2 linked regions of the Collimonas fungivorans Ter331 genome follow. The protein of the gene in region 2 interacts with the protein of the main gene of each other region in a pairwise test. Links are inferred from orthologs where the notes say so. Each region holds a gene or a part of one and is shown on either strand. Other genes may lie near its edges.

What was found.
Region 1: the proteins of mtgA (region 2) and CFU_RS20545 interact in binary tests that used the Escherichia coli proteins (3 or more experiments, as listed by UniProt). The link is inferred for Collimonas fungivorans Ter331 from one-to-one orthologs.

Annotation. Positions count from the first base shown.
Region 1 is NC_015856.1:4,632,447-4,635,764, forward strand. The notes cover bases 319-3,318. They hold CFU_RS20545 (peptidoglycan D,D-transpeptidase FtsI family protein), read right to left. Parts: upstream 2,710-3,318; coding sequence 928-2,709; downstream 319-927. Other genes in these bases: CFU_RS20540 (UDP-N-acetylmuramoyl-L-alanyl-D-glutamate--2,6-diaminopimelate ligase), read right to left, coding at 319-931; ftsL (cell division protein FtsL), read right to left, coding at 2,706-2,978; rsmH (16S rRNA (cytosine(1402)-N(4))-methyltransferase RsmH), read right to left, coding at 2,975-3,318. In the rest of the region: more of CFU_RS20540, read right to left, coding at 1-318. UniProt on the Escherichia coli protein: Essential cell division protein that catalyzes cross-linking of the peptidoglycan cell wall at the division septum. Required for localization of FtsN.
Region 2 is NC_015856.1:922,239-925,312, reverse strand. Bases 81-2,836 are described here. They hold mtgA (monofunctional biosynthetic peptidoglycan transglycosylase), read right to left. Parts: upstream 1,929-2,836; coding sequence 1,233-1,928; downstream 81-1,232. Other genes in these bases: CFU_RS04060 (TonB C-terminal domain-containing protein), read right to left, coding at 2,797-2,836; aroE (shikimate dehydrogenase), read right to left, coding at 1,964-2,800; corA (magnesium/cobalt transporter CorA), read right to left, coding at 172-1,137; hemL (glutamate-1-semialdehyde 2,1-aminomutase), read left to right, coding at 81-127. Also shown: more of hemL, read left to right, coding at 1-80; more of CFU_RS04060, read right to left, coding at 2,837-3,074. UniProt on the Escherichia coli protein: Peptidoglycan polymerase that catalyzes glycan chain elongation from lipid-linked precursors. May play a role in peptidoglycan assembly during cell division in collaboration with other cell division proteins.

The sequences.
Region 1 (3,318 bases), 3.7 Mb from region 2 along the record:
CCAGCTGAGTCTTGACCTGCGCCGAACCGAAAGGCGAATCGACATGGAACGCCGTGCCGTTGGCATTGGTGCGGATCGCCGAGGCGCGCAGCACCTGGACGCCCGGCACCGCCTGCAGTTCCTCGCAGGTGTAGCCGATCACGGGAATCGCCGGCTGCTTCTGCCGCAAATGATCAATCAAGCGCAAACCCATGGCGTCGTCGAGATTGATCACCGCCTGCTGCAATCCGGGCCAGTCGAACAGCATGCGCTTGGCGGCTTCATAGTGCTGTTCGTCGCCGTGGTAGTCCAGGTGGTCGCGCGTGAAATTGGTGAACAGGGCGATGTCGACATGCATGCCGTTCAGGCGCCCTTGCTCCAGCCCGATCGAGGAAGCCTCGATCGCCAGCGCCGCTACTCCTTGCCGCCGCATGTTGCTCAGCGCCTGCTGCAACAGCAGCGCATCGGGCGTGGTGTTGCCGGTTTCCTCGAACTCGCCGCGCTCGCCTTGCATATAGATTCCTGTACCGAGGGTGCCGATCACGCCGGTGGCCTGGCCCAGGTGCGACAGCGCATGGCCCAGCCACTGGGTGCAAGAGGTCTTGCCATTGGTGCCGGTGACGGCCACCACCAGCATGTCCTTGTCTGCCTGGTCGTAATAGCCGTGCGCGATCTCGCCGCTGAGCAGCTTGAGTCCGCTTACCGCGCGATGGGCGACGCGCCATGCCGTATCCCAGGCAAATTTTTCCTTCTCGTACAGCACTGCGGACGCGCCGTTCTCCAGCGCCTGCGCAATATAGGCGCGGCCGTCCGCGGCATCGCCGGGATAGGCGAAAAACACGTCGCCGGCTTTCACCTTGCGCGAGTCCGACACCAGCTCCGCGCCGGCCGGGGCAACGCTGTCCAGCCATTGCTGGATTTCCGGAAGTTGCTGTAGCTTAGGCTTTGTCACAAGCCCTCCTGCGGACCGTCGGTCGGGATGATGATGTCAGTGACGCTGGAATCGGGCGGCACGTTCAGCGCCCGCAGGGCGTTTGCAGCAACCGTCGCGAACACCGGCGCCGCGACGTCGCCGCCGAAGTGCGAGCCGACGCTAGGTTCGTCCACCATGACCGCAATGATCAGGCGCGGATCGGAAGCCGGTGCGAACCCGACGAAATCGGCGATATATTTTTTGACGTATTTGCCGCCTTCGATCTTGTAGGCAGTGCCGGTCTTGCCGCCCACGCGGTAGCCTGGCACCTGCGCCTTCGGCGCTGTGCCGCCGGGAGCGGTAACCCGCTCCAGCATGGCGCGCATGGTCAGTGCGGTCTTTTCCGACACTACGCGCTGGCCGACCGGAGGTTCGTTCACTTTCTGGAACGACAGCGGGATCAAGTCGCCGTTGCGGGCAAAGATCGTATAGGCATGCGCCATCTGGATCAGCGATACCGAGATGCCGTGGCCATAGCTCATGGTGGCCTGTTCGATAGGCCGCCACGATTTGAACGGGCGCACGCGGCCGGCGACCGCGCCGGGGAAGCCGAATTTCGGCTGCTGGCCAAGGCCTACCGTGGTAAACATCTCCCACATTTCCTCGGCCGGCATTTGCAGCGCGATCTTGGCGGTGCCGATATTCGACGACTTCTGGATGATCTGGGCGACGCTCATGTTCCACACCGGATGCGGATGGGAATCGCCCACGGTCGCGGTGCCGATCGTCATTTTGTCGGGAACCTGGAAGGTGGTGGTGGCCTGCACCCGGTTGGTGTCGAGCGCGAGCGCCACGGTAAACGGCTTGAGCGTCGACCCCGGTTCGAAGGTATCGGTCATCACGCGGTTGCGCAGCTGGGCGCCGGTCAGCACCGAGCGGTCGTTCGGGTTGTAGCTGGGCAGGTTGGCCAGCGCCAGCACTTCGCCGGTCTTGGCGTCGACCACCACGATGCCGCCGGCCTTGGCCTTGCTCTTGGCCACCGCTTCTTTCAGCTGGGTAAAGGCGATGTACTGGATCTTGCTGTCGATCGACAGCACCAGGTCCTTGCCGTCATGCGGTTCCTTGACCGCCTCGATGTCCTCGACGATACGCCCGAGCCGGTCCTTGATCACGCGCCGGCTGCCGGTAGTGCCAGCCAGGTTTTTCTGCTGCGACAGCTCCATGCCGTCCTGGCCGGCATCTTCCACATTGGTGAAACCGACCACGTGCGCCATCACCTCGCCTTCCGGGTAGAAACGCTTGTATTCCTTGCGGGTCTCGATACCGTCGATGCCAAGCTTGATGATCTGGTCCGACACATCCTGCTCGACCTGGCGCTTGAGGTAGACAAAATTGCGGTCGGAATCGAGTTTCTTGCTGAGTTCGGCGTAGCTCATGTCGAGCAGCTTCGCCAGTGCCTGCAGCTTCTCTTTCGGCGCCGCCTGCACATCTTCAGGAATGGCCCAGATTGCCTTCACCGGCACCGACGACGCCAGCACCTGGCCGTTGCGGTCGGTGATCTTGCCGCGCGTGGCCGGCAATTCCAGCGTGCGTGCATAACGCGACGCACCCTGCTTTTGCAGGAAGTCGGTGGAAATCCCTTGCAGCCACAAGGCCCGCACGATCAGCGCCAGGAAGGCGGCGAACATGGCGAACAGCACCACCCGCGAGCGCCAGACAGGCAGCTTGACCTTGAGCATCGGGCTGGCCGAAAACGGCACCCCCTTGCCGGCGGCAATCCGTCCTGCGTGGGAGCTGCGCGGGGGATTGCGCGTCATTTTTCCCCCACCGTCAGATATTGGGTGCGGGCAGCGGTCAGCGGCACCATGTTCAGGTCGCGCGTCGCGCTGGCTTCAATCCTGGCGTTCTTGCCCAGCGTCGACTGATCGAGCTGCAGCTGGGCCCATTCGATGTCGAGCTGGCGCGACTGGCTAGCCGCCCGTTCCAGCTCGATGAACAGCTGGCGCGCCTGGTACTGCGCGTTGACCAGCGCCAGTGCGCACAGCACCAGCGCCAGCGCCAGGACAAAATTGAGGCGCCCGCTCACGGCTGGACTCCGACAGGCGCAGCCAGGCGCTCGCCGACTCGCATGATGGCGGAACGCGCGCGTGGATTGTCGGCCACTTCGGTATCGGATGGCTTGACCCGCGCCACCAGCTTCAACTCCGGCTGCGGCAGGTCAACCGCGCGAATCGGCAGGCGACGGTCGGGCTGCGGCAGCCTGGCTTTGGAAGCCATGAACTGCTTGACGATCCGATCTTCCAGCGAATGAAAGCTGATCACGACTAATCTCCCTTGCTGGGCCATCTGCCGAAATGCCTGATCCAGTACTATCTCGAGTTCTTCAAGCTCTTGATTGATGAAAATCCGTATAGCCTGAAAGGTAC
Region 2 (3,074 bases):
GCTGGACGCCGGCGTGTACCTGGCCCCATCGGCGTTCGAAGCAGGTTTTGTATCGGCGCAGCACGACGATGCAGTGATCGAAGCCACCATCGCCGCAGCGCGCGGCGCATTTGCACAGCTGGTTTAACCCTGCATGCGAGGCGGTTTCCCGCCTCGCTTTTCAAACCATTCTCAGTTCAGCCAGCCGCGCCGGCGGAAATACCAGAACGGCGTGATTGCCGAGCACACCATCAGCACCAGCGCCAGTGGATAGCCCATATGCCACTCAAACTCTGGCATGAAACGGAAATTCATGCCGTAGATGCTGGCGATCAGCGTCGGCGGCAAGAACGCCACCGAAGCTACCGAGAAGATCTTGATGATCTTGTTCTGGTTGATGTTGATGAAACCGACCGTCGCATCCATCAGGAAGTTGATCTTGTCGAACAGGAAAGCGGTGTGGCCGTCCAGCGATTCGATATCGCGCAGGATCTGCCGCGCATCCTCGAACTGGTCGACGCTCAGCAGGCGGCCGCGCATTAGGAAACTCACCGCGCGGCGCGTATCCATCATGTTGCGCCGGATGCGGCCGTTCAAGTCCTCCTCATGCGCCATGGCGCTCAAGGCTTCGGCCGCGGCCTGGTCGGTCAGTTTTTTTTGCAGCACGCGCTGACTGACCTCGTCCAGCTGCTTGTATACGCCCTCCAGGGCGTCGGCAGAGTACTCGGCATCGGTCTGGTACAGGTCCAGCAATACGTCCTTGTAATCGCCGATAGAGCCCGGCCGCGAGCGTGCACGCATGCGCACCAGGCGGAACACCGGCAAATCTTCCCCATGCACTGAAAACAGGATATTGCGCGCCAGGATAAAGGCGACCGTCACGGTCGATGACGGGCCGTCGTCTTCTTCGAACAGGAAATCGGTGCGCAGGTGCAGGTCGCCGTTTTCGGCTTCGTAATAGCGGGCGGACGCCTCGATATCCTTAACCTCGTCTTCACCCGGCAAGGTCACGCCGTAGATACTCTTGACCCAGGCCCGCTCCTGGTCGTTCGGTTCGGTCAGGTCGACCCATACCGGCTGTACTTTCTCGAGGTCGCTATGGCTCTCGATGTTGACCTGGTTGAGGCGGCCGTTTTGCAAAACAAATACATTGATCATGCTTACCTCGACTGATTTTCAGGGAAGTTGCTTGTTTCTTGCGCCCCGACAACGGGAATCCGCTGCAAATTGAACAACTTCTGACAGTGTGTATATTAAGGCAATTCAGCCGATCCCATGCGCCGTAAAATCAGGCCGGTGCGCTGCGACAGGTAAGCCGAACCGCGATTCTTATCGTAGAAACGCGGCTTCGGCAGCATCACCGCCAGCCGGGCGGCCTGGCTGGCGCCGAGGTTGCTGGCGGAAGTCCTGAAATAATGCTGGGCCGCGGCTTCGGCGCCGAACACGCCGTTGCCCCACTCCACCACGTTCAGGTAGATTTCGAATATGCGTTCCTTGTCCATCCAGAACTCGAGCATGTAGGTAATGACCAGCTCCTGCCCTTTGCGCAGGTAACTGCGCTCGCCGGACAAGAACAGGTTTTTCGCGAGCTGCTGGGTGATGGTGGAACCGCCGCGCACCACCTTGCCCTTCTTGGTGTTTTTTTCGTAGGCCTGTTGCAGGGCATCCCAGTCGACGCCGTCATGCTCGGAGAAATTGGCGTCTTCCGAAGCGATGATGGCGCGCTTCAGATTATTCGAGATGCGCGCGTACGGCACCCATTTGAATTGCAGCTGGGCGTCGGGCACGGTTTCATGCAACTCCGACAAGCGGTGCCGCATGAAACTGGTGGAGCTCGGATTGTGATCGACCCACCAGCCGATCTGCAGGAAAAAATACAGCTGCAGCAGCAGGACGGCCGCAATCAGCAGCATACATAAGCGCAACAAAAGCGTGCCGACTGACTTCATCCCGGTTCCCTGCAAATAATTAACTTAACCAACGCTTAAAGCTGCGCGCGCAAGGCGGCAAATACCGCATCGGTACGAGGCCGCACCCCGCGCCAGATAAAAAAAGATTCGGCCGCCTGCTCTACCAGCATGCCCAGGCCATCGCGCACCCGGGCCCCATGGCTGGCGGCAAACTGCATGAATATGGTTGGCTGAGGGCCGTACATCATGTCGTAGGCCAGCGTCGCCGGACCGAACACGCTGGCGGCCAGCGGCGGCAGCTCTGCCTGCAGGCTGGCGGAGGTGGCGTTGATCACCAGGTCGTACTGCTGCGTTGCTTCGGCAAAACCGCAGGCGCTCAATATGCAGCCGGCGCCGCTGTATGGCTGGAACTGCTGCACCAGCTGCTGCGCCTTGGCCGCGGTGCGGTTGGCAATCGTCAGTTGCGCCGGCTGGCGCTCCAGCAGCGGCAGCAAGACGCCGCGCGCCGCACCGCCGGCGCCCAGCAGCAGGATTTTTTTATGCGCCAGGTCGAAGCCGGCATTGTGCGCGATATCGGTGACCAGGCCGACGCCATCGGTGTTATCGCCGAGTATGTCGCCGCCGTCGAATTTCAAGGTATTCACCGCACCGGCAGCCTGCGCCCGAGCGGTCAGGCTGTTCGCCAGCGCATATGCTTCCAGCTTGAACGGCACGGTGACGTTAGCGCCGCGGCCGCCCTGCCCGATGAATTCCTGCACTGTCGCGACAAAGCCGTCGAGCGGCGCCAGCAAGCGCTCATAACGCATGTCTTGGCCGGTCTCGGCGGCAAAATGGGCATGGATATCGGGCGACTTGCTGTGCGCAATCGGATTGCCGATCACGACATAAGCCGCTGCTATCTGCGCAGTCACTGGTTAACTCCCCCCATCAGTTGCGCTTCGAGCACACCTTCGCGGGTGAACTCGAAAGTGGAGATCACTTCCCACACATCGTCTTTGCCGCTGCTGCGCATGTTCTCCGGGAAGCGTCCGAACGGGGCGGAGCGCTCAATGATTTTCAAGGTGGCGCGATCCAGCTCGGGATTGCCCGAGCTGCGCTCGACGCGGGGGCCGCCTTCCCTGGTGTATAACGAACCATCCTGGTAAATCGGAATGTACACCACCAGTCGTCCATACAGGTTGCGGC